Regions from separate parts of the Pseudomonas sp. SCB32 genome, predicted to be linked through region 3. Evidence: predicted binding sites of a transcription regulator. Region 3 holds the regulator's gene; each other region holds the start of a gene.
The links. The regulator sigma-54, encoded in region 3, starts transcription at its own class of promoters, with help from an activator protein. The targets are predictions, from matches to a motif close to ANTGGCATNNANNTTGCTNT.

Region 1 (3,869 bases), 710 kb from region 3:
TGGAATCATCGGTCGGATTGGCCGGGTTGCGGCCATCCACCAGCACGTTCATGGTCCAGTCGTTGGGGCCGGTCTTGGTGAAGTACTGGGTCAGCACGTGGGCGTTGCCCTGGCTGTCGTAGATGTTCACCGAGGTCGAGGAGTTGTAGGTGGTCGGGTCGGCGGCGTTGAACGGAGTGACCGTCGGCGTGGTGTTGGTGGAGTTCAGGTTGAAGGTCTGGGCGATCTGGCTGGTGGCCTTCGGCGCCTGGTTGCTGGTCTCGATGTGCAGGTCGCCGACCACGCCGTTCTGCAGCTGGCCCTGGGCGTTCACCGCGTAGCCCTGCAGGCGATAGCCGTTGTTATCGACCACATAGCCGTTCTTGTCGGTGCCGAAGTAGCCGGCGCGGGTATAGCTGACCGCACCGTTGTTGCTGGTGACGAAGAAGCCGTTGCCATTGATGGCCATGTCCAGCGCGTTCTGCGTGGCATCGATGGTGCCCTGGTTGAACAGCTGCGAGACGTTGGACAGCAGCACGCCGCTGCCCACCGGGTTCTTGCCGGTACCCAGCACGGAAGCGGCATACACATCGGAGAACTCCGAGCGCGACTGCTTGAAGCCGACGGTGCTGGCGTTGGCGATGTTGTTGCCGGTGGTATTCAGGTCACTGGAAGCGGCCTTGATACCGCTGAGCCCGATATTGAAAGACATGGAATCTCCTTGTCGGAATCGCCGACACGAATCTGTTCAGTCGGGCCCAAAGCCCGCCAGCGGCGCGTTACTGGCCGATGATCTGCACTTTGGAAAGCCCGATGCTGCCCAGCCCGGCCAGGTTCAGCGTCAACTCGCCGCCGTTCTGTCCAAGGGTCACGCTGTCGACGTTGGCCGGCAGGAAGGTGGTCAGGCCGTAGGTCTTGCCTTCGTAGTTGGTCTGCGCCTCGAACTTGTAGCGTCCCGGCGGCACGAGATTGCCGCTGGAGTCCTTGCCGTCCCACATGAAGCTGACGTTGCCGGCAGCCTGCTGGCCCATCTCGACGCGGTTCACCAGGGTGCCCTTGTCGTCGTAGACGTTGACCCAGCTGTTGGCGGTGGAAATCGGCATCGTATAGGTGCCCTTGAAGGTCTCTGAGGTGTCGACCATCGACTTGTCGGTCGGCACGATGACCTTGCGCCCCACCAGCGAGGACGCCTGCAGCGCCTGGGACGACTGGTAGTTGGAGAGCATGCTGTCCATGCTCGTGTTCAGCGACTGGATGCCTTCCACGGTACTGAACTGCGCCAGCTGGGCGATGAACTCGCCGTTCTGCTGTGGCGACATCGGGTCCTGGTTGTTCATCTGCGCGACCAGCAGCTTGAGGAACTCGTCCTTGCCGAGCTTGCTGTTGCCACTCGTGGCACTCGTGCCGCCCGTGCCGGTGCTGCTGGTCTTGTTGATCGCATACTGGTCCAGAACCGAGCTGGAGCCATTGATGCTGCTGTTGTCGATGCTCATCGTGCTTCCTCAGCGCTTACTGACCCAGGGTCAGGACCTTCTGCATCATCTGCTTGGCGGTGTTCATCATTTCCGCGTTGGTCTGGAACGCGCGGCTGGCGGAGATCATGTCGGCCATCTCTTCCACCACGTTGACGTTCGGGTAGTACACGTAGCCATCCTTGTCGGCGGCCGGGTGATTGGGCTCGTAACGCGGGATCAGCGAGCTCTTGTCCTCGATCACACCCAGCACCTGCACGCCGGAACCGGCCTTGTCGGTGTCGCCGAACAGCGAACCCTGGTCGCCGCCCTGGGCCTGCCCGAACATGGTGGCGAACACCGGATGGCGGGCGCGGTAGGTCTGGTCGACGCTGGAGGAAACGGTCTCGGCGTTGGCGATGTTCGAGGCGGTGGTGTTCAGACGGGTGGTCTGGGCACTCATGCCGGTACCGGCAATGTTGAAGACACTGGCGAGCGACATGGCGATTACTCCCCGCGCAGGGCGTTCATCAGCCCTTTGAACTTGTTGTTGAGGAAGGTGAACGAGGCCTGGAACTGCACGGAGTTCTCCGCGTAGTTGGACTGCTCGATCTGCTCATCCACGGTGTTCTGGTCCATCGAGGGATGGAACGGCGTGCGGTACTTGAGGGCATCCTCGCCCATGCCGAAGCCTTCGGCGGCGATGTGGCGCTCGTTGGTACGGGCAGCGTTGAAGGTGCCGTTCTTCATCTTGTCGGACTGGGCGGCCAGCACCGAGGCGAAGTCCAGGTCGCGCGCCTTGTAGTTCGGCGTGTCGGCGTTGGCCAGGTTGTTGGCCAGGACTTCAGCGCGCTGGGAGCGGAAGCTCAGTGCTTGCTGGTGGATGCCGAGGGCTTTGTCGAAGCTGATGCTCATGGTCGCGAACCTGTTTGCCGGTGTGGGCTTGCCAACACTTCAGCAAGGTACGTGCCATATTTATATATCCTTTATAATCAATGACTTGAGCATGAATGGAGAGCGGCAAAGGGCGGCAAACAGCGGCAAGCGGCAACCGGTTTCCTTGCCGCTGAGGGTGAGGCGGCAAGATTGCCGCTAGGCGTTGCCGCCCTCTTCCACCTTGCGGCCATGCCGCTCTCTGTAGGAGCGGACTTTGTCCGCGATGCTTTTGGTTCTGGTTCGGTGTTTCTGCGCCGCTTCGGTGTATTTGGATGTTTCTTGTTTCGCCCCCTCGGGCGAGTCACTTCTTCCAAACGCCGAAGAAGTAACCAAGAAGGCTTGCCCCTACATCCGGGTCCCGCTTCGCGGGACTCCCCTCGCTCCATCGGAGTTTCAGGGGCGCTCCGGTGCGCGCGGAGATTTCTCTGGAAATCCTCGAAAGCAAAAGCAGAGCCTCTTGCTCCGCGCTGCTTCTGCTCTCGTAGGAGCGGAGCTTCTCCGCGAAGGCCCACCACTGCATCCACGCTGCAGGATGAACACCCGTAGGGCGAATAACGCGCAGCGTTATCCGCCTTGATGGGTTTCGCTTCGCTCTACGCCATCCTACGAAGAGCCATCCAGCATGGAGCAGCCAAAGTCTCAGGCGCGCGCAGAGTCCCGTCAGGAGGCCGAGTGGAGGTATTGCGCAGAGGGGCGAGCGGCATGGATGCCGCGAGAGGCGTAGAGGGCCAGGGATGGCCCTTCTACGCCGACCCTCGGAGCGATACCGGAAGGAGGGAACCCCGGCGAAGCCGGGGCCGGATGCCGGGACGAGACCTTTGCCTACTTTGGGGCGTTTGCCAAAGTAGGTCGCCCGAGGGGGCGAAACAAAATCTCCCAACACACGCCGCAGCGGCGCATGAACACCGAACAAGACGGCATATAACGCGTTAGACGCTATACCTCCTACGAAGACGCGAACAGAGAGTGCCCTCCGTCCAGCAACGGCAAAAACCAATCACTTGGCCTTGTAGATGATCCCCGGACTGCACTGAACCATCTGGTAATGATCCGGCAGCGCGTTGAGCGCCTCGGAGGCGCCGAGGAACAGATACCCACCCGGCTTCAGCGTGGCATGGATGCGCAGGAGGATGTCGCGCTTCACCTCGGCGGAGAAGTAGATCAGCACGTTGCGGCAGAACACCATGTCGAACTTGCCGAGGGAGGCGTAGCTATCCAGCAGGTTCAGCGCGCGGAACTCCACGCGGCTCTTGACCGCCGGCTTGACCGTCCAGCGCCCCGGCGTCTTCTGGTCGAAGTAGCGGACCAGGCGATCCTGCGACAGGCCACGGCCGATAGCCAGGCTGTCGTATTCGCCGGCCTTGCAGGCGGTGAGCATGGAGCCGGACAGGTCGGTGGCGACGATCTGCACGCCGGCCTTGAGCTGGCCGAGGTTGGTGCGTTCGAACTCGTCGATGGACATCGACAGCGAGTAAGGCTCCTGCCCCGACGAACAGGCCGCCG
Region 2 (3,869 bases), 1.8 Mb from region 3:
GCCGGTCACCAGCGCGTTCAGCTCCAGGCGCTCGGCCACACGGCTGGCGGCGCGCAGCATCATGCGCTTCAAGGTCACGCCCATGTAGCTGTCGTCGACCTTGGTGAGAATCTCGCCGACCACTTCCTCGAAGGGCACGCTGACGAACAGCACGCGCTGGGAACGACCGTACTTCTCCCACAGGTAGTGCGCCACTTCCATCACGCCCAGCTCATGGGCACGGCCACCGAGGTTGAAGAACACGAAGTGGCTGATCATGCCGCGGCGCATCATCTGGTAGGCCGCCACGGTGGAGTCGAAGCCACCGGACATCAGCACCAGCACCTGCTCCAGCGCGCCCAGCGGATAACCGCCAAGGCCTTCATGCTGGGCGTGGATGACGTACAGGCGGTCGTAGCGGATTTCCACCCGCACCTGCACTTCCGGGTTCTTCAGCGACACGCCCGCTGCGCCGCAGTGCTGGCGCAGGCCGCCGCCGACGTAGCGCTCCACGTCGATGGAAGTGAACGGGTGCTTGCCGGCGCGCTTGCAGCGCATGGAAAAGATCTTGCCCGGCAGCTTGTCGGCGAAGTGCAGCTTGCACTTCTCCAGGATGTCGTCGAAGTCGCCCAGCGGGTACTCGTGCACTTCCAGGAAGTGGCCGATGCCCGGGGTGCAGGTCAGGCGCTCGATCATCTCGCGCAGGACCTTGGGGTCGGTGACCTTGGTCTCGACGTCCAGGTTGTCCCACTCGCCTTCCACCCGCAGCTCGGGATCGAGGTCGCGGAGCACCGTGCGAATGTTCTTCGCCAGCTGGCGGATGAAGCGCTTGCGCACCGGCCGGCTCTTGATGGTGATTTCCTGGAAGACCTTGACGATGAGTTTCATGCGGACCGGGCGATTGCCATGGGACTGAAAAAAAGGGGCAAGATTATATCCGAAATTGCTCAAGACTTGAGCAGAATTCGGAGACTTTCTTTTAGGCGCACCAAAATGGACTTATGCACCACGACCGAGCACTAAAACGGTGCACAATTACCCCGCAATTCCTGGTTACGCTCGCCCAGGCCCCGTAAATCAGCGGCTCTGCACGATTGCGGGCACTGGCACGCAACTTGCTCTCTTGTGAGGCAGGTTGCCCTGGCGGACTATCCGGCCGGCATCACCCGATACTGGGGCACGAAAAAGCTCCCAGCTCTAATCCCTCCTGGAGGACAGCATGTCGTACAAGTCGCAACAACTGATCAAAGATCATGACGTGAAGTGGGTAGACCTGCGCTTCACCGACACCAAAGGCAAGCAGCATCACGTCACCATGCCGGCCCGCGACGCGCTGGACGATGACTTCTTCGAAGCTGGCAAGATGTTCGACGGTTCCTCCATCGCCGGTTGGAAAGGCATCGAAGCCTCCGACATGATCCTGCTGCCGGACGACAGCACCGCCGTGCTCGACCCGTTCACCGAAGAGCCGACCCTGATCATCGTTTGCGACATCATCGAGCCGAGCACCATGCAGGGCTACGAGCGCGACCCGCGCAACATCGCCAAGCGCGCCGAGGAATACCTGAAGTCCACCGGTATCGGTGACACCGTATTCGTAGGCCCGGAGCCGGAGTTCTTCATCTTCGACGAAGTGAAGTTCAAGTCCGACACCTCCGGCTCGATGTTCAAGATCTTCTCCGAGCAGGCTTCCTGGAACACCGACGCCGACATCGAGAGCGGCAACAAGGGCCACCGTCCGGGCCTGAAGGGCGGCTACTTCCCGGTTCCGCCGGTCGACCACGACCACGAAATCCGTACCGCCATGTGTAACGCCATGGAAGAGATGGGCCTGGTCATCGAGGTTCACCACCACGAAGTGGCCACCGCCGGCCAGAACGAGATCGGTGTGAAGTTCAACACCCTCGTTGCCAAGGCTGACGAAGTGCAGACCCTGAAGTACTGCATCCACAACGTCGCCGATGCCTACGGCAAGACCGTGACCTTCATGCCGAAGCCGCTGTACGGCGACAACGGCTCGGGCATGCACGTTCACATGTCGATCTCCAAAGACGGCAAGAACACCTTCTCCGGCGAAGGCTATGCCGGCCTGTCCGATACCGCCCTGTACTTCATCGGCGGCATCATCAAGCACGGCAAGGCCCTGAACGGCTTCACCAACCCGGCCACCAACTCCTACAAGCGTCTGGTTCCGGGCTTCGAAGCCCCGGTGATGCTGGCCTACTCGGCCCGCAACCGTTCCGCCTCGATCCGTATCCCGTACGTATCCAGCCCGAAAGCCCGCCGCATCGAAGCGCGCTTCCCGGACCCGGCTGCCAACCCCTACCTGTGCTTCGCAGCACTGCTGATGGCCGGTCTGGACGGCATCCAGAACAAGATTCACCCCGGCGATGCCGCCGACAAGAACCTGTACGACCTGCCGCCGGAAGAGGCGAAGGAAATCCCGCAGGTTTGCGGCAGCCTGAAAGAAGCGCTGGAAGAACTCGACAAGGGCCGCGCGTTCCTGACCAAGGGCGGCGTGTTCACCGACGAGTTCATCGATGCCTACATCGAGATCAAGAGCGAAGAAGAAATCAAGGTGCGCACCTTCGTGCACCCGCTGGAATACGACCTGTACTACAGCGTCTGATCCACGAATACCTATAAATAGCGTCAGCATTAAGGCCTCCTTCGGGAGGCCTTTTTTATTGCCGCGCCGCGCACCGCCTCTGTAGGAGCGAGCTTGCTCGCGAACCGCCCAGCACAGGTGCCGCCGGGGAATCTGTTCGCGAGCAAGCTCGCTCCTACGAAAAGCACCGCTGTGGCAGATTGTCGAGGCTCGCCGGCCTCAGTGCAGCGTGTAGCGAATCCCCAGTTGGCCCTCTCGGATGCTGCGGCCATAGCGCGCCGGCAGGTGCGCACTGAGCGTCTTCTGCTGGACCACACCTTCGTAGCTGCAGATTTCCCGTTGCTCGGCATCCTTGTGGTGCAGCACCCAGGTCACGCAGGTGCCATCGGCGGCGTCGATGGGCAGGTTGAAGTAGGTCGCCCCTTCCGCCGCACCAACGTGGGACGCCGCAGGCACGATGCCGCCGGGGAACGGGCGCGCTTCGAGGAAGCCGAACTGCGAGTCGTGCTGCATCAGGCTTTGGCGGGCGTACGGCCAGACCCAGGAGCGCAGGAAATACTGGTCGGCGAAGTGCTCGCAGGCCACCGGTTGAGCGAGGAAGTTATCCATCAGCGGGCGCATCGACGGCAGCGCGCCGGCACAGACGCCCCAGAGCCCGGCGAGAATCAGTTCAGTGTGAGTTGCGTAGTCACGCATTAAGTGGAAGCGTTCGCCGCCGTCGATCCACTCCTGCACGGCCTCGGCCTCACGCTGGCTGATCACCGAATCGGCGTCACGGAAGATCACCCGGTGCACGTCGGGCAGGTCGTAGGCAAGGAAGCGCCACATGGGGCCGGGAGCCTTGAGCAGCAGCGGGTCGGTGACTTCGATGACTCGTCCGCCATTGTGCAAGCGTTCGAGGACATGCGCCGGGACGCTGCCGTCGACGAAGAACACGCACTGCCAGTGGGGATAGATGGCCGGCTGTTCCAGCACGTTGAGTACCGCCGTTTCGCAGTACTTGGGGTTGGCGCCGAACAGCGAGAAGGCGATCAGGTTGTTCTCCCGCGTCTGTGCCGAAGGTGCTGGCGGCAGCGGCGCAGCGAGCACCGGATGGGCCAACACGGGTGCGCCGCCGAAACGTTCATCACGGGTATTCAGCGCGGCCAGGCCCCAGCGACGCGCTTCCTCGAGGTTCTGCTTGATGCCCCAGGCGTGCGCCAGGGCATCGTAGATCGCCAGGCCGTTGCCCTTGGCCTTCAGCGCCCGCTGCGCGTACTGGATGGTCTCATCCCACTGCTCG
Region 3 (3,869 bases):
GGTGGTAACCCAGGGCAGCATGAAGCTGACCGGCAATACCGTCACACTCAAGCAGAACAAGAACGGCGATATCGAGGTCGTGACCTCGGTGGGCAAGCCTGCCTATTTCGAGCAGAAGCCATCGCCGGAAAAGGAAGTCACCAAGGCCTACGGTCTGACGATCCAGTACTTCGTCGCGCAGAACCGCGTCGTACTGATCGACCAGGCGAAAGTCATTCAGGAAGGCAATACCTTCGAAGGCGAGAAGATCGTCTACGACACCCAGCGCCAGATCGTCAACGCAGGCCGCGCCACTGGCGCCCAGGTGACCACACCGCGCCCGCGTATCGACATGGTCATCCAGCCCAAGAAAAAGCAGGATCAAGCGCAGTAATGGCTACGCTCACCGCCCAGCACCTCGCCAAGAGCTACAAGAGCCGGCAAGTGGTCCGCGACGTCAGCATGAGCATCGACAGCGGACAGATCGTCGGCCTGCTCGGCCCCAACGGAGCGGGCAAGACCACCTGCTTCTACATGATCGTCGGCCTGGTCCGCGCCGACCAGGGCGTGGTACGCATCGACAACCAGGACGTCACGCACCTGCCCATGCATGGCCGTGCGCGCGCCGGAATCGGCTACCTGCCACAGGAGGCCTCGATCTTCCGCAAGCTGTCGGTGGCCGACAACATCAGCGCCATCCTCGAAACCCGCAGCGACCTGGATCGCAGCGGCCGCCAGGAAGCCCTGGAAAGCCTGCTCGAGGAGTTCCACATCCACCACATCCGCGACAACCTCGGCATGAGCCTGTCCGGTGGTGAGCGACGCCGCGTGGAAATCGCCCGCGCACTGGCCAGCTCCCCGAAGTTCATCCTCCTGGATGAACCCTTCGCTGGCGTCGACCCGATTTCCGTGGGCGACATCAAACAGATCATCCATCACCTCAAGGCCAAGGGTATCGGTGTATTGATCACCGACCACAACGTCCGCGAGACGCTGGATATCTGCGAAACCGCCTACATCGTCAACGATGGCCAGCTGATCGCCGAAGGTAGCGCCGAGACCATCCTCGCCAACGATCTGGTGAAGGAAGTCTATCTGGGTCACGAGTTCCGCCTCTGACCCGGAAGCCGCCCTCCCGGCGGCGCCCCACCTCCTTCCCTGACGGTCCGGACCCTCATTCCGCGCCGCGCGTCCCGCTGCCTCGCACTTGCCCGATAATCAGGTTGTAACGAAAGGTCGACAGCCCCTAGGCAAAGCGTCCAGACTCAGGCATATAATTTGCTTCCTCGCGGCGCCTAGGCGTCCGTAGTCGTGGATATGGCGCTTGCTGCGCCAGCGAACAAGGTGCCTAGTTCCAGCCATGAAACCATCGCTCGTCCTCAAGATGGGCCAGCAGCTGACGATGACCCCGCAGCTGCAACAGGCCATCCGACTGCTCCAGCTCTCCACACTGGACCTTCAACAGGAAATCCAGGAAGCCCTGGAGTCCAACCCGATGCTGGAGCGCCAGGAAGAGGGCGAGGATTACGACAACAGCGATCCCATGGCGGACGGCGCCGAGTCGGGCGCCAACGGCGCCACCAGCAACTCCCAGGACAGTTTCCAGGAAAGCACCACTCCCACTGCCGACAGTCTCGATGAAGACCAGTGGGCCGAGTGCATTCCCAGCGAACTTCCAGTTGATACCGCCTGGGAGGACATCTACCAGACCAGCGCCAGCAGCCTGCCCGCCAGCGACGACGACGAGTGGGACTTCACCGCCCGTACCTCCGCGGGCGAAAGCCTGCAGAGCCACCTGCTCTGGCAGCTCAACCTGGCACCGATGTCCGACACTGACCGCCTGATAGCCTTGAGCATCATCGACGGCATCAACGACGACGGGTACCTCGAAGAATCCCTCGACGACATCCTCGCCTCCATCGACCCCGAATTGGGTGTGGAGATGGACGAAGTGCAGGTTGTCCTGCGCCGCGTACAGCAGATGGAGCCCGCCGGCGTGGGCGCGCGCAACCTGCGCGAATGCCTGTTGCTGCAGCTGCGCCAGATGCCGGCCAACACTTACCTGCTGGCCGACGCCCAGAAACTGGTCGCCGACCACCTCGACCTGCTCGGCAGCCGCGACTACAGCCAGCTGATGCGCCGCATGAAGCTCAAGGAAGACGAGCTGCGCGAAACCATCGAGCTGATCCAGTCACTGCACCCGCGTCCGGGCTCGCAGATCGAGTCTGGTGAAGCCGAGTACGTGGTGCCGGATGTCATCGTTCGGAAACATAACGAGCGCTGGCTGGTGGAGCTCAACCAGGAAGCCGTGCCGCGCCTGCGCGTCAACTCGCAGTATGCGGGCCTGGTGCGCCGCGCCGACTCCAGCGCCGACAACACCTTCATGCGCAACCAACTGCAGGAAGCGCGCTGGTTCATCAAGAGCCTGCAGAGCCGCAACGAGACACTGATGAAGGTGGCGACCCAGATCGTCGAACATCAGCGTGGCTTCCTCGAATACGGCGAGGAGGCGATGAAGCCGTTGGTCCTGCATGACATCGCCGAAGCGGTAGGCATGCACGAGTCGACCATCTCGCGCGTCACCACGCAGAAATTCATGCACACGCCACGTGGCATCTTCGAGCTGAAGTACTTCTTCTCCAGCCACGTCAGCACCTCCGAGGGTGGCGAATGCTCGTCCACCGCGATCCGCGCGATCATCAAGAAACTGGTCGCGGCGGAAAGTCCGAAAAAGCCATTGAGTGACAGCAAGATCGCTGGTTTACTGGAGGCACAGGGCATTCAAGTGGCACGTCGCACCGTCGCCAAGTACCGGGAGTCCTTGGGGATTGCTCCCTCCAGCGAACGCAAGCGACTGGTATGACGTTGATCCACGCCAAAGTGTTCCGGCGGCAGGCCATCTAACCTGCCACTTACACACGGGCAATAAGGAGAAAGCGGTATGCAAGTCAACATCAGTGGACATCAACTGGATGTGACCGACGCCCTGCGCGACTATGTCGGCGAAAAACTCGGCCGACTGGAGCGCCACTTCGACAAGATCACCAATGTTCAGGTCATCATGGAGGTCGAAAAGCTAAAGCAGAAAATCGAAGCCACCCTGCATATCGCAGGTGGCGAAGTGGTGGCCTGTGCCGAACATGAGGACATGTACGCGGCCATCGACCTGCTCACCGACAAGCTCGACCGCCAACTGATCAAGCACAAGGAAAAATACCTCGAACGCCAGCAGGGTGTTGGTGTTCGTTAACCCCTCCCTATGATTCGACTCGAGCAAATCCTGACCCCCGGCCGTTCCCTGGTGAACGTGCCGGGCGGCAGCAAAAAACGCGTCCTTGAACAAATCGCAAACCTGGTAGCTCGCGAGCTGCCAGGTTTCGATGCGCAAGACATCTTTGAAAATCTGGTGGCCCGTGAACGCCTGGGCTCCACTGGATTCGGCAATGGCATCGCCATTCCGCACTGCCGCCTTCCCGGCTGCCAGTCCCCCATCAGCGCCATCCTGCACCTGGACGCCCCGGTCGACTTCGACGCCCTCGACGGCGCACCGGTCGATCTCGTCTTCGTCCTGCTGGTGCCCGAGGCCGCCACCGAAGAGCACCTGGAGCTGCTCCGGCAGATTGCCTCCATGCTCGACCGTTCCGACGTCCGTGACCGCCTGCGCCACGCCGCCAACGGCGAGGAGCTGTACCGGATCGTCGTGGACTTCCAGAACGGCCACTGATCATGCGCCTGATCATCATCAGCGGACGGTCCGGCTCGGGTAAGAGCACTGCGCTCAACGTGCTCGAGGACAACGGTTTCTACTGCATCGACAACCTGCCCGCCAGCCTGCTCCCAGACCTGGCACAGCGAGCGTTGCTGCACACCGAGCTGCTGCACCCGCAGGT

Region 1: the regulator sigma-54 is predicted to act here: its motif matches at 2,385-2,404, upstream of flgB (flagellar basal body rod protein FlgB).
Region 2: the regulator sigma-54 is predicted to act here: its motif matches at 1,082-1,101, upstream of glnA (glutamate--ammonia ligase).

What each region holds. Positions count from the first base shown of each region.
Region 1 is NZ_CP045118.1:1,892,111-1,895,979, reverse strand. It holds gene GA645_RS08995 (flagellar hook protein FlgE) at 1-691, opposite strand, end outside; gene flgD (flagellar hook assembly protein FlgD) at 759-1,472, opposite strand; gene flgC (flagellar basal body rod protein FlgC) at 1,489-1,932, opposite strand; gene flgB (flagellar basal body rod protein FlgB) at 1,938-2,345, opposite strand; gene cheR (protein-glutamate O-methyltransferase CheR) at 3,364-3,869, opposite strand, start outside.
Region 2 is NZ_CP045118.1:5,740,948-5,744,816, forward strand. It holds gene thiI (tRNA uracil 4-sulfurtransferase ThiI) at 1-867, opposite strand, end outside; gene glnA (glutamate--ammonia ligase) at 1,199-2,608, shown strand; gene GA645_RS26200 (tetratricopeptide repeat protein) at 2,807-3,869, opposite strand, start outside.
Region 3 is NZ_CP045118.1:1,182,305-1,186,173, reverse strand. It holds gene lptA (lipopolysaccharide transport periplasmic protein LptA) at 1-373, shown strand, start outside; gene lptB (LPS export ABC transporter ATP-binding protein) at 373-1,098, shown strand; gene GA645_RS05500 (RNA polymerase factor sigma-54) at 1,340-2,842, shown strand; gene hpf (ribosome hibernation-promoting factor, HPF/YfiA family) at 2,921-3,229, shown strand; gene ptsN (PTS IIA-like nitrogen regulatory protein PtsN) at 3,239-3,703, shown strand; gene rapZ (RNase adapter RapZ) at 3,706-3,869, shown strand, end outside.